Regions from separate parts of the Halomonas sp. G11 genome, predicted to be linked through region 1. Evidence: predicted binding sites of a transcription regulator. Region 1 holds the regulator's gene; the other holds the start of a gene.
The links. The regulator LexA, encoded in region 1, represses DNA repair genes until DNA is damaged. The targets are predictions, from matches to a motif close to TACTGTNTANNTANACAGTA.

Region 1 (11,855 bases):
ACACGGTAAGAGATGGCCCGGTCATTAAACAGTGACGCGAACACTTCGTGGACGGCGCGCTTGATATTGTCGAACCCTTCGATATTGAGGAAGGTTTCCTGCTGGCCGGCGAAGGAGGCATCCGGCAAGTCTTCCGCGGTGGCCGAGCTGCGCACGGCAACCTTCAACGCAGGGTGACGCTGCTGAAGGCTTTCGTAGGCGCTACGCAGTTCTTTTTCGAACGTCGGGGGCAGCGGCGTGTCGATCACCCACTGACGGATCGTCTTCCCGGCCTCGGCCAATGCTTTGACATCGTCGACATCCAGCCGCGCCAGCATCTGGTTGATACGCTCGTTGAGACCTTCATGGGCGAGAAACTCTCGGTAGGCATGAGCCGTGGTAGCAAAGCCACCTGGCACCGTGACCCCCGCTCCCGATAAATTGGAGATCATTTCGCCAAGCGAGGCGTTTTTGCCACCCACGCGTTCGACGTCAGCCATACCCAATTGATCGAACCATAGAATGTAATTGTTCACGCAACCCCCTCGCTCGATAGGCCAGCGATCACGACAACCGCCAGAGATGAATGCGGACACCCTAGCACCGCCCCGGTGTATTCGCCATTGGTCTAATAGCGAAGGCGATGGAGGATTTTTACAACAGGCGGCCTTTTTGAACCTTTGTTGTAGTCGCGACTCGAGCACCGTTGTGCCGGACGTCATCCCGACCCACAATAGGCACAACGTTCAGGAGAGCAAACACCATGCAGCGCACGGCATTTTTCATTTCGGATGGGACGGGCATCACCGCAGAGAGCCTGGGGAGAAGCCTGTTGGCCCAGTTCAGCGATGTCGAGATCAACATGCAGACCAAGCCCTATATCGACACTCTGGACAAAGCCCAGGCCCTGGCCGAGATCATCGATGCGACGGCCGTTCGGGACGGCCAAAGGCCGATCATTATCGACACCATTGTCGATCAGCAAATCCGCGACGTGATTCGCAAGGCCGCCGGCTTCAAGGTGGATATCTTCTCCACCTTTCTGGAACCGCTCGAACAGGAGCTCGCGACCCATTCCTCCTACAGCGTTGGGCGAACGCACTCGATTGGCAGCGACGATGTTTACATGGACCGCATTCACTCGGTGCACTTCGCGCTGGACAACGACGATGGCGCACGCACCCACCAGTACGATAAAGCCGACATTATACTGGTCGGGGTTTCGCGCTGCGGCAAAACCCCCACGTCGCTCTATCTGGCGCTACAATTTGGCATTCGCGCCGCCAACTACCCCCTCACGGAAGACGACCTGGACGAAGACGGCATGCTGAAATTGCCCCGGGTTCTTGCCCCCCATCGGCACAAGTTGTTTGGCCTGACAATCGACGCCAGGCGGCTGGCCGCCATTCGCAACGAACGCAGGCCCAACAGTCGCTACAGCTCCATGGACCAATGCATGCAGGAGATCGAACAGGCTGAAGCATTATACCGCCGCCTGCACATCCCCTATATCGACGCCACGCGCTTCTCAGTGGAAGAAATATCCACTCGCATGATTGCTGAAACCGGCTTGGCACGGCGATTTTCACCCCGCTAGGGGCCCATGAGATCACATGCCCTTGGGCGCGAAGATGCCAGGGGCATTGCGCCAGTAACCCTTGTAATCCATACCAAAGCCAAATACGTACCGGTCGGCGACCTCCAGGCTACAGTAGTCAGCCTTCAGCCCGGGCACTGCCTTGCGGTCGTGGCGCTTGTCGACCAGGACCGCCGTGGTAATGCTGGCAGCCTGCGCTTCCTGGCAATAGTTCAGAATGGCCGCCAGCGTCGTGCCTTCATCGAGGATGTCGTCGACGATAACGACATGCCGACCGGCCATGGGAATCTCCGGCGACACCCGCCAGAAAAGCTCTCCGCCACGGGTTTCGTTGCGGTAGCGCGTGGCGTGCAGGTAGTCGACCTCAAGCGGAAAGCCCAACCGGGTCAACAGGTGGCCTGTGGTGATCAAGCCGCCATTCATGACGCAATAAAAGACCGGTAGTTTATCGCCCAGATCCGCGCTGATCTGCTCAGCCATTCGGTCCAGCGCCTGCTCCACCTGCTGCTGGGAAATCAAGCAGTCTGCGTTGTCCATGAGCTCGCGCATGGTGTCGAGGGATGCGAGCGCTTCTTTGTCTAGCTTTGCCATTGAAGTTCCAGTCTACTTGGTAAAACAATCGTTAACTGCTGCGTGAATGAGCGGCCATGGCCTCTAGCTGGGCATGCGTACGCCGCCAGCGGCTGAGCGCCGGTAGCGCATCCAGATCGGGACGCGCGCGTTTGTAGCGTAGCTTGCCGGGCCTGACAGACTGAGGCGTTGGAACGGCGGCAACGACCTCAAGCGCCGCCTCGCGATCATTGCATACCAGCAACATGTCACAGCCCGCGGCAAGCGCAGCCGCTGCGCGTTCGCGGGGCCCACCGGCCTCATGGGCACCCGCCATGCTCAAATCGTCGGAAAAGATACAGCCCTTAAATCCCAGCGATTGACGCAGCATCCCCAGCCAACTGGGTGAAAAGCCGGCGGGTCGCTTGTCAAATGCCGAGTAAACAATATGCGCTGGCATGACACCATCAAGCTTTTTGGCCAGGGCGCTGAAAGGCACCAGATCGTGCTGTTTGAGCGTCTCAAAAGGCCGATCATCAACGGGCAAGGCAAGATGTGAATCGCCCGCCACGCCGCCATGACCGGGAAAATGCTTGCCGATCGCTGCCATACCGGCCTCATGTAGCCCGGCCACCAGCGCGCCACCCAGTTCAGTAACTTGCGCGGCCTCAGGGCCAAAGCTGCGGTCGCCAATCATGCTGTTCAAGCCACTATCGACATCCAGCACGGGAGCAAAGCTGATATCCAACCCGCAGGCGGCCATTTCCATGCCCAGCAGCCAACCGGTGTCCTGAGCAAGCCCCAGGGCCGCCGCACGATCCTGCTGGTAATAATCGCCCAGCCGGGCCATCGGTGGCAGGCGCGTCAGTCCTTGCTTGATACGCTGGACGCGACCGCCTTCCTGATCCACTGCCAGCAACACGTCGGGGCGAAGCTGACGCACCTGGCCGCACAGTTTTCTGACCTGGTGGGCATCTTCGACATTGCGTCCAAACAGGATAACGCCACCCACCGCGGGGGCTTTAAGCAACTGCCTCTCCGCGGCGGTCAGCGTTGTCCCTTCAAGGTCCAACATGACCGAGCCCAAAGGATGTGTCATAGCGGGATGTCCAAAAAAAGGCGCTAACTCTAGACGATGATTAGCGAGGAGTCCAACGATCAACGGCTGTCGTGTAACCAGACAGGCGTCCCTGGTGCCGCATGCTCAAACAGCCAAAGAAGATCTGCATTACGCAGCCGTACGCAGCCATGGGAGGCGGGCTGTCCCATGGGCTGGTCCGGCGGCGTACCATGCAGATAAATATAGCGACGCTGGGAATCGACCTGACCACCGCGGTTTATCCCCGGTTCCAGGCCACACAGCCATAGAATGCGCGTCAGAATCCAATCTCGCTCGGGAAACGCCTCAGCCAGCTCGGCGTTAAAGACTTCTCCCGTCCAGCGGCGTCCTTTGAAGACAGCATTTTCCGGGGCATCGGCGCCAATGGCGGCACGAATATAGTGCCAGCCCAGCGGCGTTTGCCCGCTACCCTGCTGATTACCCAGGCCCTGGCGACCGGTGGAAATGTCGCACTCATGACGGCACATATCGCCTTGCCAGGCGCGCAACCGTTGTGAGTGGGCGTCGATTTCAAGCCACAGCCCCTCCCGGGGCGGCATGTCAATGAGCGACGGTGTCTGCATGGTGCTCAATGTCCTTCTCATCAGGTAATGGCGCGTTCATCGCCGCCACCACTACCGGCCGCAGTCGGCGAACCAGGTCGCGGACCGAGACATGCTGGTGGTAATCCTTTTCGGCAATATCGCGCAGCGCATCCAGTCCTGAAAGCGTAAAGATGACGGTACCGAGCATAAAGTGTAGCCGCCAGAAGCGCTCGGCGTCCGGCAGATCCGGTGTCGCACGGCGAACCAGCTCGGTGAAACGGCTGAACACATCACCGTATTGCTGCTGGATGTAGCGCCGTAAATGCCCCTGAGCCTGGCTGTACGCAAGCCCCAGCAAACGCATGAAGACTTTGAGGCTATTGCGTTCGGCAGGCACCGTCAGCACGGTTGTGGCCATGGTTTCGAGGAGCACTTCAAGGGGGATGTCACGACCCTCGTAGCGGGCTTCAAGTTCATCCAGGGCGCTATGAAAGCGTTGGGAAAACGGATCCAGATAGCGAGCAAACACTGCCTGGATGAGTGCTTTCTTGGATCCAAAGTGATAGTTCACCGCGGCAAGATTGACCCGTGCCTTGCTGGTAATGTTGCGTAAAGAGGTTTCGGCAAAGCCGCGCTCGGCAAAAAGCACTTCAGCGGTATCCAGAATGCGCGTCACCGTATCCGATTGAGCCATGCTGCTCTCCTAAAACGGGCCAAAAAAGCGGGCCATAAAAAACGGATGTTTTAAACAAACTAGGATACTACGTTATCGGTTGTTACCTCTCAACGTTTACCTGAGCACTTGCCCCGTCCCCATCGTGACCTCGCATCCCTATATACATCAATTTGTTAGCTGACTTATCTCAAAGATATACTGGACAGGAGAACATGCTGTATACTTAACCACATACTGTTAATTACGCACTGTTAACCACGCCGGATAGGTCAACAGAAACGCAGTCTTGCTCACTTATTCAATCTGGAGGCTGGTATGTCGCGGCCATTAACCGTTCGCCAACAAAATGTGTTCGACTTTATTGTCAAGACCATGGGTGAGCTCGGCTATCCGCCCACTCGGGCTGAAATAGCCAAGGCGCTGGGGTTCCGCTCACCCAATGCAGCGGAAGAGCATTTGCGCGCACTCGAGCGCAAAGGTGTCATTCGCATTATTCGCAATACGTCTCGTGGCATACGCCTGCCCAACCAGGAGCCCCAGGAAACGCCAGACGCCCTGCCAGCCTCAGACGCTGCCAGCGGCCTGCCCATCATTGGCGAAGTCGCAGCGGGGAGCCCCATCCTGGCCGCTGAGCACATCGATCGTTACTGCCCCCTGCCCGCCGACTACTTCACGCCCAGGGCCGATTACCTGCTGCGCGTGCGCGGGCTGTCGATGCAGAACGTTGGCATCCTCGAAGGCGACCTGCTTGCCGTGCATCGTACCCAGCGCGTCCGCGATGGCCAGATTGTTGTCGCCCGCCTGGAAGACGAGGTAACCGTCAAGCGTTTCAAACGCGAGGGCCACCAGGTCACACTCATTGCGGAAAACCCCGACTTCGATCCGATCAATATCGATTTACGCACCCAACCGCTCGATATTGAAGGGGTTGGGGTCGGCGTCATCCGCGGCGGCAATGGCCAGTCGCTCGGCTAGCTGAACACGATGGTTTTATTGCCGTGCACCAGCACGCGGTCTTCCAGGTGCCAGCGAAGGCCGCGAGCAAGAACGGCTTTTTCCACATCACGGCCAAAACGTACCAGGTCGGTCGGCGTGTGACAGTGACTGACCCGGTGGATGTCCTGCTCGATGATGGGTCCTGCATCCAGCTCCTGAGTCACATAATGGCAGGTGGCACCTATCAGCTTGACGCCACGCTGATAAGCCTGGTGGTAAGGCTTGGCGCCAGCAAAAGACGGCAGAAAGCTGTGGTGGATATTGATTACCTGCCCCGCGTAGCGTTCACACAACGCTGGCGGTAGAATCTGCATGTAGCGCGCCAGCACGATGCTGTCGGCCCGGGCATCGTCAATAAGCGCCTGCACCTGCTCAAAGGCCGCTGTCTTGTCCGCCGGATCTACCGGCACATGGTGATACGGAATTCCATACCACTCGGTTAACGAACGCATGTCATCATGGTTGGAAATAACGCCCACGATATCGCAGTCCAGCTCCCCCACCTGCCAGCGGTAAAGCAGATCGACCAGGCAGTGGGATTCTCGTGAGACCATCAGAACAACCCGCTGCCGTTTCTGAGTATCGACCAGCGCCCATTGCATGTCGAACCGCTCCGCCACCGGCTCGAAGGCCGAACGTAACGCCTCTGCCGACATGCCCAGCGAATCCGCCAATATTTCGTAGCGCATGAAAAAACGCCCGGTTTCCAGATCGGAATGCTGGCTGGCCTCGGTAATCGACCCGCCCTGATCCGCGATAAAACTCGAAACCTTCGCGACGATCCCCACCTGGTCCGGGCAGGACACCACCAGACGATAAAAATGCGACATAGTCATTACTCTTCAAAGTTGCCGTTCACAGTTGCCGGGCGGCGACGATCGGGCCGTCCGTTGGCATTAAACAAACGTCTAGTGTACAGAATGCAGCGCCCGCAATCACCGCCCGCAACGGCAGCGATTGTTAGCCGCCCGCCCCATCCCGTATAGTTAACCAATTACTTTCTAGGCTTTATTACTCTGATGCATCCACCGCGCGTTCATATTCGTCCCCGTCGTCGCCCTCCCTTACGCCTCTTGCCGTTAGGCGGCTGCGGGGAAATTGGCATGAACCTGACGCTTTATGGATACGAAGACCACTGGGTCGCCGTGGATTGCGGCATGATGATCCGCCAGGATTTACCCAATGCGCCGTTGCAGGTGCCCAACCTGGAAACCCCCAAAGCCCTGGGCATTTCACCGCAAGCGCTCTACATCACCCACGGACACGAAGACCACATTGGGGCGGTCGCCTGGCTCTGGCCCCACTGGCAGTGCCCGATCTATGCGACGCCGCTGGCGGCAGGCCTGCTGCGCCTGAAGTTTGCCGAACACCAACTAAGCAGCGCCGCCATTCACGTGGTCGAACCCGGTGAGGCATTGGAAAGCGGCCCCTTCACCCTGCGCTACCTGGCGGTTCCGCACTCGATACCCGAGAGCTGCTCGCTGATGGTCATGGCAGGCCGCTACCGGGTATTGCATAGCGGGGACTGGAAGCTTGATCCTGAACCGATTATCGGTGCGCCGATCAATCAGGCGCAGTTCAAGGCATTGGCGCCGGTTGACCTGGTAGTGGGTGATTCCACCAATGCCCCTATCCCCGGCCACTCGGGCAGCGAAGGCGATGTTGCAAGAGCGCTTGTTGAAACACTCGCTGGCTGCGAAGGGCGCGTCATTGTTTCCTGCTTCGCCAGTAATCTGGCCCGCGTATTGGCGATTGGCCGCGCAGCTTACCAGTGTGGTCGGCGCGTCAGCCTGATGGGGCGCTCGATGGAGCGCATGGTGGGTGTCGCACGCGGCCTCGGCTATCTGGACGACTTTCCCGCCGTGGTGCCCGCTCACGATCTGGGGTATTTGCCGCCGGATGAAGTCGTGGTCATTGCCACCGGCAGCCAAGGTGAGCCGCGCGCCGCCCTGCAGCGACTTGCCCAGGGGCGTCATCCTCACGTGGACTTACAGCCCGGTGACAACGTGATTTTTTCCGCCAAAGCCATTCCGGGTAACGAGCGACCCATCGAACAGTTGAAAAAGCGCCTGCAGCAGTTGGGCGTCAAGCTCTTCGATGAGTTCAGTCACCCGCAGCTTCACGCGACCGGGCATCCGGCACAGGACGAAATCACCCGCTTTTATCAGTGGCTGACGCCAAGCCACCTGTTGCCGGTTCACGGTGAGAGTCTTCATCAACAGGCTCACCAGCAGCTGGCGACGTCGCTGGGCATTCAAGCGCCCTTGGCGCCGGTCAATGGCGACTTGATCCGCTTCGATCAGCAAGGGCTGCATCACGAGCAGCACTACCCGCAACCGCCGTGCATCGTCAGTCAGAACAGCGTGGTGCCCCACCCTGGGCTGGAGAGTGAAAACAGCACCCTCCCTCGACGGGGCAGCCTCTATCTGGCGCTACCGGTGACGGCCACCCAGACCGGATGGACGCGCGTCGGGCGGTTGATGCTGGATAATACCAGTGCCAGTTCATTCGACGAAGACAGCTTCAGTGAATGGCTGGATGATCAGCTTGCCGAACTCCATGCAGATACCCTGGCGGACCTGCGGCTGGGCCTCCAGCCCCGCCTGATTGCCTGGCTGGCAGAACGGCTACAGCATTTACCTGACGTTCATCTGCAGATCATGGCCAGCGAGCTGCCAGCGACAATGGCTGACGAATAGCCTCCCCACGCCCGCCAATGCCATAAGGTTACCAGCGGGCGGCATCCTCGATATCCGAGTGACGTTCCTTGACCCAGTAATCCCCGTGGCGACCATGCTCTTTCTTCCAGAACGGTGCCCGGGTCTTGAGCCAGTCCATGATGAAATCGCAGGCTTCAAAGGCTTCGCGACGATGGGCACTCGCCACCAGCACTCTGACGATGGCATCGCCGGGGCGCATGTGGCCGACACGATGAATAATCGTGACGGCGCTTAGCGTCCAGCGCTCTCCCGCCTCTTCCGCAATACGCTGCAAGGTTGACTCGGTCATGCCTGGATAATGTTCCAGGGTTAACCCAGTGACATCGGGCGTTTCGTTGAAATCACGCACCAGGCCGGTAAAGCTGACGACGCCGCCAATATCCGTGCGGCCTGCAATACTGGCCTCATAGCCATAGGCCATGTCGAAAGGTGCCTCTTGAACGCGAATGGTAATGTCCATGTTTAGCCCCCGGTGACCGGCGGAAAGAAAGCAACCTCGTCATCGTCGGTAATTCGCGCGTCATCATTGGCCATGACCTGGTTGATGGCGCATAGCGTACGCTGGTCCTGCAACAGCTGAAAACGTTCGTCCTGAGCCGCCAGCGCTACTTTGAGGCCCGCAATATCGCGACTTTCGAGTTGATCGAAAGTCACTACCCGCTCGTTTTCACCCAGCTGCTCGCGCAGCTCGGCAAGAAACTTGACCAGCACGCAGGGCGAATGACAGCGCCCTCCCAGGCTCACTTCGCCCGCAGCCCCCTGGCCTGTCACGATCGGCGTCGCCGGTTCAGGTGCCATTTCGCGCTGGTACTCGCCCCGCTGACCGCCGCGCTTGCTGTCCAGTTGTACCGCGTCGATGCGCATGGTTTTGTCGACCGCCTTGCACATATCATAAAGCGTTAGACAGGCCACGGAGACAGCCGTCAACGCTTCCATTTCGACCCCCGTGCGGCCATTCAGGCGGCAGTTCGCGGTCACATGGACACAGCTTTCATCGGGGTCGACATCAAATTCTATGGCCACTTTGGAAAGTGCCAACGAGTGGCACAGCGGGATCAATTCATGGGTGCGCTTTGCCGCCTGGATGCCCGCGATACGGGCGGTGGCCAACACATCACCCTTGGGTAAAGCTCCCTCGCTCAACTGCTTCAGGGTAGCGGGTTGCATCACAATACGCCCGGAAGCCACCGCTTCCCGGCGCGTTTCCTGTTTATCTGCAACATCCACCATGCGGGCTTCGCCGCGGCTATTGAGATGCGTTAACTGCATGGAGTCACCTATCAGTGCGTGAAACATCATCGAGCCGTTGGCCCGCCATCCAACCGATTATCCAGCGTGTAATCGCGTCGCTATCATCAAGTGCCAGTTGCGTCGTTGCGGCCGACAGCGCGACGGGAGGCTCCCCCTGAAGCGCGACGGCTTCGACACCCTGGCTATGCAGAATTTCCGCATCGCCTATCCCCTCACGATAAAGCACCAGCTTGGCCAGGGGCCAGGCCTTGAAGCCTTCCACCAGCACCAGGTCAGGCTGATGCACGGCTACCATTGCCAGCAACTGATTCAAGTCCGGCTCTTCGCCGTCTGGCGTTTCCTGCATCAGCGCCAGGCGTTGGCGGGATGCAATCAGCATGGGGGCTGCGCCTGCACTACGTAGCTTATAGCTATCTTTTCCCGGCTGATCGATATCAAACCGATGATGAGCGTGCTTGATCACCGCCACCTGGATACCCTCTACCCGCAGACGAGGTAACAACTGCTCCAGCAGCGTCGTCTTCCCCGTCCCGCTCCAGGCCGCAATTCCCAGCACGGGAAAGGGTAGCGATGGATCTAACGGCATAAGCGCTTGGCTCCCAATGAAAAAGGTTAATGGGTGTGATCAGCTTCATCTGCTGGCTCGTCCGGCAACACCCAGTTCAACACGATACCCACAAGCGCCGCCAGGCTAACGCCTTGCAGTGTAAACTGACCATTACCCACCTGCATGCCGCCGATACCAAAGACAAGGATCAACGACACGACGACCAAGTTGCGCGGCGCGGTCAACGAATGCCCTGCCCTGACCAGCGTGTTCATGCCCACTACCGCAATGGAGCCAAACAGCAGGGTCATGATTCCCCCCATGACAGGGCCGGGGATGGTTTGCAGTAGCGCCCCCAGCTTGGCGATAAACGCCAGCGATATGGCCAGCACCGCGGCCACGACCATATAGTGAGGGTTGAACGCCCGGGTCAGCGTAACGGCCCCGGTCACCTCTGAATAGGTGGTGTTAGGCGGGCCGCCGAATAATGCGGCCGCTGTCGTCGCCAGACCATCGCCCAGCAAGGTTCTGTGCAGTCCCGGTTTCTCCAGGTAGTTACGCCGGGTCACCGAGCCGATGGCCACCATATCACCAATATGCTCCACCGCAGGGGCAATGGCGACAGGAATCATAAACAGAATCGCCGCCCAGTGAAAACTCGGGGCGGTAAACGCGGGAATCGCCAGCCAGCCAGCATCATGCACCGGTGTGAAGTCGACCAGCCCCATCAGCAACGCCAGGCAATAACCCACGACAATACCGCCCATGATGGGAATCAACCGCAGCAAACCACGGCCAAACACGGCCAATATCAGGGTTACCAGCAAGCTTGCCATTGACAGGAAAAGCGCCGCGCCGTACCCGATGTGGTCACTGGTTTCCCCTGTCGCCATATCCACCGCCACCGGCGCCAGGGCAAGGCCAATGACCATGATCACCGGGCCGACCACCACCGGTGGCAACAGCCGATGAAGCCAGCCGGTACCCTTGACGCGCACCGCCGCCGAGATCGCCACGTAGACCAGGCCAGCCGCCATCAAGCCACCGAGCGTTGCTGACACCCCGAAGCTGGCAATCGAGCCCTGAATCGGCGCGATAAAGGCAAACGAAGAAGCCAGGAAGACCGGCACCGTCACGCGGGTCACCGTATGAAACAGCAGCGTGCCTATCCCGGCGGTAAACAATGCAACGCTTGGATCAAGCCCGGTCAATAGCGGCACTAGAACCAGAGCACCAAACGCCACGAATAGCATTTGCGCCCCGGTCAGCAACACGCGAGGCCAGGATGCAGACTGGCTAGGCGTATCATTCATTATGCAAACTCCTCACAGGTCTTTGGGGTAGTGCTGGGCAAAAAAAGGCCCCTAACGCAAAACGCCAGGGGCCGCTGAATCATCAATTCTTATCGGGTGCCGAAAATCTTGTCACCCGCATCGCCAAGACCCGGGACGATATAACCGTTATCGTCCAATCGCTCATCCACCGATGCTGTATAAATTTCGATATCCGGGTAGGCTTCCTGGACTCGCCTGATTCCTTCGGGCGCTGCCACCAGGACGATCACCTTCATATGCTCGCAGCCACGCTCACGCAGCATGTCCAATGTCGCGACCATCGAGCCACCGGTGGCCAACATGGGATCAATGACGATGGCCATACGTTCTTCGATATCGTTGGCGAACTTGGCGAAGTAGGGTACCGGCTCCAGCGTTTCTTCATCGCGGTATAGCCCGACAACGCTCACCCGTGCGCTGGGGATCAGGTCAGTAACGCCCTCCAGCATGCCAAGCCCGGCACGCAGAATCGGCACCACCGTTACCTTCTTGCCTTTCAGGCGTCGTGTCTCAATCGGCTCGCCATTCCACCCCTCAATGGTATGATCTTCGAGCTCAAGCC
Region 2 (11,855 bases), on a different contig from region 1:
CGTGGAAACGCTGGGCATCATGGCGCTGGGGATCGTCGCCTTCGGGATCGGCACCACGGCAGGCGTGCTGATGGCCAAACTGATGAACCTGGTGAGCAAAATGCCGATCAACCCCTTGATTGGCGCGGCAGGCGTTTCGGCGGTGCCCATGGCGGCACGCGTGGCCAACAAGGTGGGGCTGGAGTCCAATCCGCATAACTTCCTGCTGATGCACGCCATGGGGCCGAATGTGGCCGGGGTGATCGGCTCGGCGGTGGCCGCCGGGGTGATGATCAAGTACCTGGGTTAGGCGAAAGCGCCTGGCCCATAGCAAAACGGCCGCACCTCAAGGGGCGGCCGTTTTTTTGCCTAGGTGTTGATGATCTGCGCGTTAATGGACTGCTTCAGGCGGCTTTCCAGCGGTGTCAAGTCGAGTTCCCAGTCACTCGGCCAGCCGATGGTGAGCGCGACTCCCTTTCCGTCATACTCGGCGTTGACCACGGGAATGGCCTGCTCCTCGCACCACCCGCGGGCAATGGATTCGTCGGCGAAGGAAAAGCATACCCGGTAGTGAACGCGTTGGATAACTTGCCGGGTTTCCAGGGTATCGAGGGCCTTGTTCACCGCCTGGGCATAGGCCCGGGCCAGCCCGCCGGTGCCCAGTTTGGTGCCGCCAAAGTAGCGGATCACCACGCAGCCTACCTCGCCCAACTGACTACCTTGAAGCGCTTGGAACATGGGGCGGCCGGCAGTGCCGCCGGGCTCGCCGTCATCGGAAAAGCCAATGCGCTGCTGCTCGCCCGGGGCGCCGGCGATGTAGGCCAGGCAGTGGTGGCTCGCATTGGGGTGTGCCTGCCTGGCGGCCTTTGTCAGTGCCTCCGCGGCGTCAACCTCCGGGGTATGGGCTATCCAGGCAATGAAACGGCTCTTCTCGACCTCGATCTCGTCAATATGCCAAGTGCCTGGGGGCAGTTGGGGTACGCGATAACGCATGAATATCCCGGCAATTTAGTGTGTCACGGGATGATGCTCAATTCCCATGAACATGCCAAGTACCTGAATATCGCGATTATGCAAAAACACTTCGGGGTGCCGGGCATCATCCAGCCACAGGCGTACGCCCGCCCGGCTAATGGATAGCTGCTTGAGGGCGAGGCTTTGCTGATTGATTTCGGCGATAACGGTCTCGCCCTGACTATCGTCCTGATAGCGCCGAATCACGATGACATCGCCATCGAACAGGTTGCAGTCGGCCATCCGGTTGCCGCGCACTTTCAGCGTATAGGTGTTACGGCGAGTCATTCGCGCTGCTGCCGACGGGATTGCATAGGGGCGTGGCGTTGGGCGCGTCGTCGGTAATGCGGCGTTCATCGACATGTTCATCGGCTTTCTCCAAATCAGCGCCCGGTCCCTAGGCAAGATCTATCGGTAGACACGATACGGTTGTTAGGTTTTTACATGTTCTTTCATACAGTGTTTGTCCAGTATAAACCTGTTTTTGCATACAGTGCCAGGAATAATTATCCAGTGGTTTGGCAACCTGGCCTGAGCGAGGGTCGCAGGCTGGCGCGACTAGCGGGGAAATGGCTTTGAGTGTAGAGTTCAAGCCAGTATTCGATTGCGTGGGGTGGCATGTGTCGCTGAGTTTGCAAGGCCGTCAACTGGGGTGTGAGCGCGATGGCCGCTGGCTCTTCGAGGGGCTGGATATCGACGTCAATCGCGGTGATATATGGCACGTGGGCGGTCCCAATGGCAGCGGCAAAACCACGCTGCTAAAAGTGCTGGCCGGGCAATTCAACGAGTTTTGCGGGGCACTCCACTGGCAGGGCAAGCCGCTGGGACAGAGTCAGAGTCGCGAACACTTGGCCGCCAACATGCTCTACCTGGGGCATTCGCCAGGCGTGAGTGCGGGCCTGACGCCGCTGGAAAACCTGGCCTGGTACCAGGCATTGCACGATGAATGCAGCGACGCGACGCAGCGCGAAGCCGCCCTTGCGGTCATGGGGCTTGAAGGCTTTGAAGATGTCCCGGTGGGGCATTTATCAGCGGGTCAGCAACGCCGCGTGGCACTGGCAAGGCTGAGTCTCACGCCGCGTGCTCTCTGGATACTGGATGAGCCTTTTACGGCCATCGATCAGGCGGGTGTCGAGGCGCTGGAGGCGCAGTTGCTTGCCCATGCCCGGGACGGAGGGGCCGTGGTGATGACGACCCACCATGTACTCGCTATTGACCATCCGCTGCGTCATGTTGCGTTGGGCTAAAGGAGCCAGAGTTGCCGCCTTCAGAAACCACACAGCGCGTTGCAGTACTGGCCGAACCGACCTCCAGGCGCCTCGGCGTCGCCTTTGGCGCAACCCTGTTACGTGACCTTAATCGCGTGCGCCGTCGGCGCGGTGACGTGCTGAATCCGCTGGTCTTCTATGCCCTGGCGGTTAGCTTATTTCCCATCGGTATTTCACCCGAGGCAGAGCTGCTGGCCGTCATGGCGCCGGGGCTGTTATGGGTCACGGCGCTGCTCGCCACGCTGTTGTCACTGGATGGCCTTTTTCGCAGTGATTTCGATGACGGCAGCCTGGAGCAGATGATGCTTTCCCCTCAGCCGCTTGCGGCATTGAGCATCGCCAAGGTGGCCGCCCATTGGCTGGTTACCGGCTTGCCGCTGGCGCTCATGGCGCCCCTGCTGGGTATCATGCTGGCACTGCCTGTCCACAGTATCGGGGTGTTGATGGCATCGTTAGCGCTGGGGAGTGCCAGCTTGAGCCTCATCGGCGGTATTGGTGCAGCATTAACCGTCGGTTTGCCCCGGGGTGGCGTGCTACTCTCGCTACTGGTTTTGCCGCTGTATATTCCGGTGCTGATTTTTGGCACCGGGGCGGTTCAGGCGGCTATCCAGGGCGATGCCGTACTGCCTCACCTGGCGATGCTTGGCGCCTTGCTGGCCGCGGCGCTGATATTTGCTCCCTGGGCCATTGCCGCGTCGCTGCGTATCAGTATTAACGGGTAGGGATGAGCACTGTATGTGGGGCTTGATACATAAGCTGGGGTCGCCAAAGTGGTTTTATTACCGGAGCGCAGCGCTGCAGCCCTGGTGCTGGGGCGTGGCTGCCGTGTTGCTGCTGGTCGGCAGCGTATGGGGGCTTGTCTTCGCCCCCGCCGACTACCAGCAGGGCAACAGCTTCCGCATCATTTATGTGCATGTGCCCGCCGCCTTTTTGGCCCAGTCGGTGTTTGTCGCCATGGCGGTTTCCGGGCTTGTTTTCATGGTCTGGAAAATCAAGCTTGCTGATATGGCGGCCGCTGTCATGGCCCCGTTGGGCGCGGCCATGACCTTTGTCGCGCTGTTTTCCGGCGCGGTGTGGGGCGTGCCCACCTGGGGTACATGGTGGATATGGGACGCCCGGTTGACGTCCATGCTCATTCTGCTGTTCTTGTACCTGGGCGTGATAGCGCTGCGCGGCGCCTTTAGCCGCCGGGATAGCGGTGCGCGGGCGGCATCGGTGCTGGCCATGGTCGGCGTGATCAATATTCCCATCATCAAGTACTCGGTGGACTGGTGGTACACCTTGCACCAGCCCGCCTCATTTACGTTGACCTCCAGACCCGCGATGCCGGTGGAAATGTGGCTGCCGTTGCTGATTATGGTGGTAGGCTTTTACGGCTTCTTTATCGCCCTTACGCTGACCCGTACGCGCAGTGAAATACTCCGTCGCGAAGCCAACACGCGGTGGGTGAAAGCGTTACTTGAGGAGGTTAACTGATGGTGGCCTCGTTGGCTGAATGGGTGTCCATGGGCGAGCACGGTGTCTACGTGTGGTCTGCCTGGGGAATCACGGCCGTATTTATGCTGGGCCTGACACTGCATGCCCGGCTTGAACGTCGACGATTGTTCAAACACCTCAAGCGGGTGGCGCGGCGGCGGGCCGCAGCCCCGCAGCAAAGAGGGCATTGCGATGACCCCAAAGCGTAAGCGCAAGCTATATGTAATCGTCACGCTGGTCAGCCTGGCCGCCGTGGCCGTTGGCCTGACGCTGTATGCGCTGCGGGCCAACATCAATCTGTTTTTTAGCCCCGTGCAGATCGCCCAGGGAGAAGCCCCCATGTCGCGTTCCATCCGTGCGGGGGGCATGGTGAAAGTCGGCTCGGTATCCCGCGATGCCGATAGCTTGAATATTGAATTTACCGTTACCGACTATGTAGGCGATCTGCAGGTTGACTACCAGGGCATCCTGCCCGACCTGTTTCGCGAAGGCCAGGGCGTGGTCGTGGTGGGCGAGCTGCAGGACGACGGCCGTTTTCGTGCCGATGAGGTCTTAGCCCGGCACGACGAGAACTATATGCCCCCCGAGGTCGCACAAGCCCTGGAAGAGGCCGGTTACTCGCCCGCCGATTTTCAGGCCAAGGCCGCCGAGGTAGGCCAGCAGCGCAAGGACGATATGTGATGCGCCGCCACCTCGCCGTCGATTGTCGTGCTCAGCCGGAGTACCCATGCTGACCCGGATATTGCCCGAAATAGGTCATTTCGCCCTGATCATTGCGCTACTGATGGCGGTGGTGCAATCAGTGCTGCCATTGGCCGGAGCCGCAACGCGACGCCCTCTGTGGATGGCTTACGGGCAACCCATGGCCACCGGCCAGTTCCTGTTTGTGCTGCTGGCCTATGCCTGCTTGACGGCCAGTTACGCCATGGACGACTTCAGCGTGGTGAATGTCGCCAACAACTCCAATTCGCTGTTGCCCTGGTATTACAAGCTCAGCGCCGTATGGGGCAACCATGAAGGCTCGGTGCTGCTGTGGAGTCTGATGCTGGCGGGCTGGGGATGTGTTGCCGGCTGGTGGTCGCGGCGCCTGCCCCGGGACATGCTCGCCCGTGTGCTCGGTATCCTGGGGCTGATCAGCGCCGGCTTTCTGTTGTTTATCCTGTTGACCTCCAATCCCTTCGAGCGGCATCTGCCCGACATCCCTGCCGATGGCGCGGACCTTAACCCCCTGCTGCAGGATATCGGTCTGATCATTCATCCGCCCATGCTGTATATGGGCTATGTCGGGTTTTCGGTGGTGTTCGCCTTTGCCATCGCCGCCTTGCTGGGAGGGCGCCTGGATGCCGCCTGGACCCGCTGGGCAAGGCCCTGGACCAATGCCGCCTGGGCGTTTCTGACGGTCGGGATTGCGCTGGGCAGCTGGTGGGCCTACTACGAGCTGGGCTGGGGCGGCTGGTGGTTCTGGGACCCGGTGGAAAACGCCTCGCTGCTGCCATGGCTCACCGGCACGGCCCTGATTCACTCGCTGGCGGTCACCGAAAAACGCGGCTCCTTCAAGAGTTGGACGGTACTGCTGGCGATTGCCACCTTTTCGCTTTCGCTGATGGGCACCTTCCTGGTCCGTTCCGGTGTGCTGACCTCGGTGCACGCCTTTGCCAACGACCCATCAAGGGGGCTGTTCATTCTGGTGCTGCTGGCCATCACGGTCACGCTTTCCCTGGTCGTGTTTGCCCTGCGCGCGCCGCGCGTCAGCCATGCCGTGGGGTTTAACTGGCTGTCCCGGGATGCCCTGCTGCTGATCAATAATGGCCTGCTGGTGACCGCGACGATGACGGTGCTGCTGGGCACCCTGTATCCGCTGATTCTGGATTCCCTGGGGCTGGGCAAGATCAGCGTGGGGCCGCCTTATTTCAATGCACTGTTCGTACCGCTGACGGTGATTGCCTGCCTGTTCATGGGCCTGGGGCCGATGGCGCAGTGGAAGTCGACGTCGCCTGGCAAACTGGCCCGCAAGCTGTGGCTGGCGGGGTTGCTGGCGCTGGGGCTGGGGGCACTGGTGCCGCTGGTGTATCGCGGCGAATGGAACCTGTGGGTGACCTTGGGGTTGTCGACAGCGCTGTGGATAGGGCTGTCATTGAGCCGTGACCTGTTCGACAAAGTGCGGCATCGGCACTCGATATGGAAAGGGCTGCGCAGCCTGTCGCTGGCTTATTGGGGGATGGTGCTGGGCCATCTGGGGGTAGCGGTGACCATTGTCGGCGCCACGGTGGTCAGCCAATATGCGGTGGAGCGCAACGTGCGCATGTCGCCGGATACCCGCGTCCAGGTGGCAGGCTATCACTTTACCATGACCGAGCTTTTCGACCGGCGCGGTGCCAACTTCCTGGCCGATACCGCTGTCATTGAAGTACAGCGGGGTGACAGCCGCCATCGTTTCGAGATGCAGCCAGAAAAGCGGCTGTATCTGGCGACGGGCATGCCCATGACCCAGGTGGCGCTTAGCCCGGGCCTCTTTCGTGATCTTTACGTGGCCATGGGTGAAGAGCTGGACGATGGCAGCTGGGCAATGCGTATCCAGTACAAACCCTTTGTGCGCTGGCTGTGGCTAGGCGGTCTTCTGATGGCGTTGGGCGGTGTGCTGGCGGTGTTCGACAAGCGCTACCGTAAGACGCGCCCGGCACGAGTGGCCCAGGAGGGACAGGCATGAAACGACGCTGGCTCCTGTTTCTGTTACCCGTTGCGTTTTTAGGACTGGCGCTGTTTTTCTTTGAGCGCTTGTCCCAGGACCCCGCAGAACGTGACTCGGCGCTGATGGCCCGGGACTTCCCCGCCTTTGAGGCCACGACGCTTGCAGACGAAAATCAGCGGGTCGATCAATCGTTGCTCGAAGGCCAACTGACACTGGTCAATGTGTGGGGCGAGTGGTGCGCCGCCTGTCGCCAGGAAATGCCCCAGCTGCTTGACCTGGCGGATCGTGGCATCCGTCTGGTGGGGGTCAACTACCGGGATACCCGCGAGAATGGCCTGGCGTTTCTGGATGAGTTCGGCGACCCCTTTGCGGCCAACATTTTTGATCCTGAAGGTGACCTGGGCTTTGAGCTTGGCGTCATTGGCGCGCCGGAAACCTTTGTGGTCGATGCGCAAGGTATCATTCGCTATCACCATAAAGGCTATGTATCCCCCGAGGATGTTCGCAACCGTCTGCTGCCGGAGGTGGAGAAATGGCGCTGATTCGCGGCTTAGGCCTGGTGATGCTGATGCTATGCGCGCTGTCGGCGTGGTCGGCCGGTATCGAACTGCGCGGCTTTGACGACCCGGTGAAGGAGCAGCGCTATCGCGACCTGACGGCCTCCATGCGCTGCCCGTTGTGTGAAAACCAGGCGATCGATGATTCCAATGCGCCAATTTCCGCGGACATGCGGGAACGCGTGTATCAGTTGCTTGACGAGGGTAAGTCGGACACGGAAATCATTCATCACATGGTGCAGCGGTTTGGCGACTACATCCTCTATAACCCGCGCCTGGAACAGCGTACCTATCTGCTCTGGGGCTTGCCGGTCGGGCTCTTGGTGCTGGTGGGTGTTGTCGTCGCATGGATCGTCAGGGCCCGTCGTCACGCCTCGGCGAAGGCGCTGACCGCTGACGAGCAGGCGCGACTGGATGCCCTGATCGAGCGTAAGGAGTCGTCGTGACCCAGCTTTGGATCGCCCTTGCCTGCGTATTGCTGCCTGCGCTCTGGCTGTTGGTGCTGCCGTTGCGCACGGCGCGCCGCTGGCGCGATAAGCAGCTGGCCTTCGAGCAGCATGACACCGCCGTCGAGCAGAATGTCGCCATCTTTCAGCGGCGTCTGGCAGCGCTTGAGAACGCCCATGCCGACGGTAAAGTGGACGCCACGCAATTGGCTGAAGAACGTCTTGAACTGGAGCGCAGTCTGCTGGACGATACCGCCACCCGGCAGCGTCGGCCGCTCAAGCCTTATGCGTCGGGGCGTTGGGTCGTGCCACTGGTGATGCTCGCGCTGGGAGCGGGCAGCCTGGCGTGGTACCAGCAGCAGGGCGCGGCGGACGATCTCGTGCTGTGGGCCATTGGTCAGGAGGTTCGCGAACATCCGGAGGGCTCACGGGAGATGTATATCGAGCGGCTTGAGGCCCAGGCGTCACAGCAGCCGTCGAACCCCAACCTGTGGAGCACGCTGTTTCCGCTATACCGGCAAACCGGCCAGGCGGATAACGCCGTGGCGGCGCTTGAGCGTTTGATCGCCCTGGAAGGCCGCCAGCCATCGCTGCTAGCCCAGCTCGCGCAGCTGCGCTTTTTCATGGCCGGGCGTGAGCTCACCGACGAGGTGCAGGGGCTTGTGGACGAAGTGCTGGCGGAAGATCCACGCCAGCCCACTGCGTTGGGTATACTCGGCATTCACGCCTTCGACGCTGGCGACTACGCGCAGGCGATCGACCGCTGGCGGCGTGCCGTAGCCAATGTTGAAAACCCGGACATTGCCGCATCGCTGCGCGAGGGGATTCAGGTGGCGCAATCGCGCCTTGGTGAAGAAGAAGGCCGTCAAGTCACGCAGGCAGACGGCCCGGGGGTGCAGGTCAGGGTGTCGCTTGACCCCGATCTGGCAAGTCAGGTTGACGGTGATGATAAAGTCTTTATCGTTGCTCGCGATGTGGATGGCGAACAGCCACCGCTGGCGGTGGTTCAAGGTCTGGTCTCAGAGTTGCCAATGACCGTCGTGCTGGATGACCGCGCGGCCATGACGGCCGATGCGCAGATATCGCAAGCGCGCGAGGTTCGCCTGATGGTACGTGTTTCACCAACTGGCCAGGCCAGCCCTCAGGCAGGGGATTTATGGGGTTCTGTCGACCGGGTCGACGTTGGCCCGATTAACGCACGAGAGGCTACCAGGGTGACCATTGATCGTGTCTTTGAATAATCTCAACGTGAAGTCTCCATGCGTTTAACGTCAATACGTCTTGTCGGTTTCAAATCCTTTGTCGACCCGGTCACGGTGCCTTTCGACGGTAATATGACGGCTGTCGTCGGGCCCAACGGTTGCGGTAAATCGAATATTATCGACGCCGTGCGCTGGGTGATGGGCGAGTCTTCCGCCAAGACGTTGCGCGGTGAGTCCATGTCTGACGTCATCTTCAACGGCTCGACGGGCCGCAAACCGGTTGGGCAGGCCTCCATCGAACTGAAGTTCGATAACCGGGATGGCGCCATGGGCGGGGTCTACGCCCAGTACGCTGAAATCGCGGTGAAGCGGCTGGTCACCCGCGACGGCCAGTCCAACTACTTTTTCAATGGCCAGAAATGCCGCCGTCGGGATATCGCCGACCTGTTCATGGGGACCGGGCTGGGCCCGCGTTCCTACGCCATTATTGGCCAGGGGATGATATCGCGGCTGATCGAAGCCCGCCCTGACGATCTGCGTGCCACGCTGGAAGAAGCGGCGGGGATCTCCAAATACAAAGAGCGTCGCCGGGAAACCGAAAACCGCATGCGGCGTACCCAGGAAAACCTGGAGCGTCTGGACGACATCCGCGAAGAGCTGGATAAGCAGCTTGAACGCCTCAAGCGTCAGGCCGAGGCCGCCAAGCGTTACCAGGCATTGAAGCAGCAGGAATTCCAGCTGAAAGGCGAACTTGCCGTGCTGCGCGGGCGTGCCCTGAGGGCGGAACAGGCCCAGCAGGAAAGCCGTGTGCGCGAGCTGGAAATCGCCGTCGAGAAAGACGTATTCGGCGTTCGCCAGTGCGAAACCCGCCTGGAGCAGGCCCGTGAGCAACACGATGAGCTGGCTGAAGTCCTCGAACGCCACCAGCAACAGTTCTTTGAGACCACCACCCGCATCGCCCGCCTGGAGCAGGACCAGTCCCACCGGCGCAGTCGGGAAGCGCAACTGGCAAGCGACATCGAGACGGCGCGGCGAGACCTCGACGAGCAGCGCCAGGTCAGCGAAGGCGACCAGGAACGTCTGGCCGCCATTGAAGCGCGGTTGGACGAATTGCTGCCCGAGCACGAAGCACTCGACGAACAGCTGGAAACGCTGGAACAGGCCCTGGCCGATGCCAGCCCCTCTCTGGAGGCCGCCGAACAGCAGTGGGCGGATGCCGAAAGCCACTGGCGGGATGCCAGCCGCGAGGCCGAGCGCCGCCAGGACCAGTTGCGAGACCTCGAACAGCGAATTGCCCGCCTGCAGGCCGAACGCCAGCGCCGCCGTCAGCAGCGGGGCGAGCTTGCCGATGTCACCGAATTACGCAGTGAGCACGCTGAATGCCAGGCCCGCAAGGAAGAGGCCGAGCAGCGTGCGGAGGCCTTCCAGGCCGAGCGCGACCAATGGCAGCAGCGCTACAGCGAAGCCAAGGCGGCTTACCAGCAGGCGACCCAGACCCGCGACCAACAGCGCGCCGAGTTGAGCCAGCGGCAGGGCGAACTTGCCTCGCTGCAGGCGCTGATTGATGCCGCCCTTGCCGATCACGACCCGCACCTCACCGAGGCGTTAGCCGCCCACGGGCTTGCCGAGGCGCCACGGCTGGGTGAGGCCATCAGCGTCGAACCCGGCTGGGAGCGGGTGATCTCCTGGCTGCTGGCACCCTGGCTCAATGCCCGCCTGGTCGCCGATGATCAGTTGCAGGCTCTGCCCGATGCGCTGGCCACCGACTGGTGCTTGATTGACCGGGCGTCGCCTGCCTTGCACGGCGGGCAACGCCTGGACGCCCTGGTCAGTGGGGCGGGCGCGCTGGGTGAATGGTTGGCAAGTATTCACTATGCCGAGAGCAGCGCCGAGGCGGATGCGCTATTGGCCACGCTTGCCCCGGGGGAAAGCGTGGTCACCCGTGAGGGAGTGTGGCGCGGGCGTGGCTGGTTGCACCAGCAGGCCAACGGCGACGGCGTGGACGCGCTGTTGGTCACCCGGCGTCGCTATGATGAGCTGGCGGCCCGCCGGGAGCAGGATGAAGAGGCGCTGGCGCTTGCTGAAGCCCAGTGCGAGACGGCCAGTGAAACCATCGAGACGCTGGAGCACACCCGCGATCAACAGGCGGAGGAAGAGCGTGCCCACGCCGCCACGCTCCAGCAGCTGGCGGTCACCGAGCAGCGCCTTTCTCAGCGTCTGGAACATCTGGAAAGCCGAGCCACAGAACTTGACGAAGAATTGAGTCAACTGCAGGAAGATGAAGCAGAGTTAGCGCTTACTCTCGATGAGCAGCGTGCCCGCTGGCATGAGGCCATGGAACAGCTGGAAATGGCGGCCCAGGCCCGCGATGAAAGCGCCGAGCAGCGGGATCACCAGCGCGAACAGCGTGAACGGCTGAATCAGCAACATGCACCACTGAAAGCCCGCCAGCAGGCGCTGGCGCTTGAGCGGGAGCGTCTCAACACCGAGCTTAATAGCCTGCGTTCCCAGCAGTCGCGTAGCCGGGAAAGCGAAGAGCGCCTGACGCTGCGTATTGAAGAGCTGGAAGCATCGCGGGAGACCCTGCTGGAGCCCGACGAACTTGCCGCCGAGGAGCTTGAAGAGCTGCTCCACCAGCGCGAACAGCAGGAGCAGCGTTTAAACGACACCCGCCAGCAAACCCAGACGCTGGCGGAGCAGTTGCGAAACGACGAACTGACCCGTCAGCAGCATGAGCGTAACCTGGAGCAAAGCCGCGAGCAGTTGCAGCAGCGCCGAATGGACGTTCAGGCGCTGGCGCTGAAAGCCGCCACCCAGGATGAGCAGCTGACTGAGCTGGGGCACGATGTCGATGCGTTGACAGAACAGCTTGCCGACGACGCCACTGAAACCGCCTGGCAGGAACGTCTGGAAAGCACCACCGACAAAATTCGTCGCCTGGGGGCCATCAACCTGGCGGCCATTGAAGAATACGATCAACAGGCCGAACGGCGTGACTACCTGGAAGCCCAGCACGCCGAACTCAGCGAAGCGCTGGAAACCCTGGAACGTGCCATTAAACGTATTGATCAAGAAACCCGGGTGCGTTTTAGAGATACGTTTGACCGGGTCAATACCGGATTGCAAACCTTGTTCCCGAGAGTGTTTGGCGGCGGCACTGCCTGGTTAACGCTCACCGGTGACGACTTATTGGAAACCGGTGTGGCGATCATGGCGCGTCCACC

Region 2: ADS46_RS14785 (LexA family protein) is a predicted target of LexA. The motif match lies at 1,470-1,489, and genes of this name have one in related genera.

The regions. Positions count from the first base shown of each region.
Region 1 covers NZ_LYXG01000002.1:84,396-96,250, reverse strand. Annotated here, with positions in the region: gene ppsA (phosphoenolpyruvate synthase) at 1-515, opposite strand, end outside; gene ppsR (pyruvate, water dikinase regulatory protein) at 743-1,576, shown strand; gene ADS46_RS01645 (hypoxanthine-guanine phosphoribosyltransferase) at 1,589-2,167, opposite strand; gene nagZ (beta-N-acetylhexosaminidase) at 2,199-3,224, opposite strand; gene ADS46_RS01635 (L,D-transpeptidase) at 3,284-3,808, opposite strand; gene ADS46_RS01630 (TetR/AcrR family transcriptional regulator) at 3,786-4,463, opposite strand; gene lexA (transcriptional repressor LexA) at 4,761-5,420, shown strand; gene purU (formyltetrahydrofolate deformylase) at 5,417-6,271, opposite strand; gene ADS46_RS01615 (ribonuclease J) at 6,545-8,140, shown strand; gene moaE (molybdopterin synthase catalytic subunit MoaE) at 8,169-8,621, opposite strand; gene moaC (cyclic pyranopterin monophosphate synthase MoaC) at 8,624-9,430, opposite strand; gene mobB (molybdopterin-guanine dinucleotide biosynthesis protein B) at 9,435-9,998, opposite strand; gene ADS46_RS01595 (uracil-xanthine permease family protein) at 10,025-11,272, opposite strand; gene upp (uracil phosphoribosyltransferase) at 11,362-11,855, opposite strand, start outside.
Region 2 covers NZ_LYXG01000041.1:62,155-74,009, forward strand. Annotated here, with positions in the region: gene ADS46_RS14775 (sodium ion-translocating decarboxylase subunit beta) at 1-289, shown strand, start outside; gene ADS46_RS14780 (IMPACT family protein) at 349-972, opposite strand; gene ADS46_RS14785 (LexA family protein) at 988-1,281, opposite strand; gene ccmA (cytochrome c biogenesis heme-transporting ATPase CcmA) at 1,614-2,240, shown strand; gene ccmB (heme exporter protein CcmB) at 2,252-2,983, shown strand; gene ADS46_RS14800 (heme ABC transporter permease) at 2,997-3,737, shown strand; gene ccmD (heme exporter protein CcmD) at 3,737-3,946, shown strand; gene ccmE (cytochrome c maturation protein CcmE) at 3,930-4,418, shown strand; gene ADS46_RS14815 (heme lyase CcmF/NrfE family subunit) at 4,465-6,444, shown strand; gene ADS46_RS14820 (DsbE family thiol:disulfide interchange protein) at 6,441-6,968, shown strand; gene ADS46_RS14825 (cytochrome c-type biogenesis protein) at 6,959-7,429, shown strand; gene ccmI (c-type cytochrome biogenesis protein CcmI) at 7,426-8,670, shown strand; gene smc (chromosome segregation protein SMC) at 8,689-11,855, shown strand, end outside.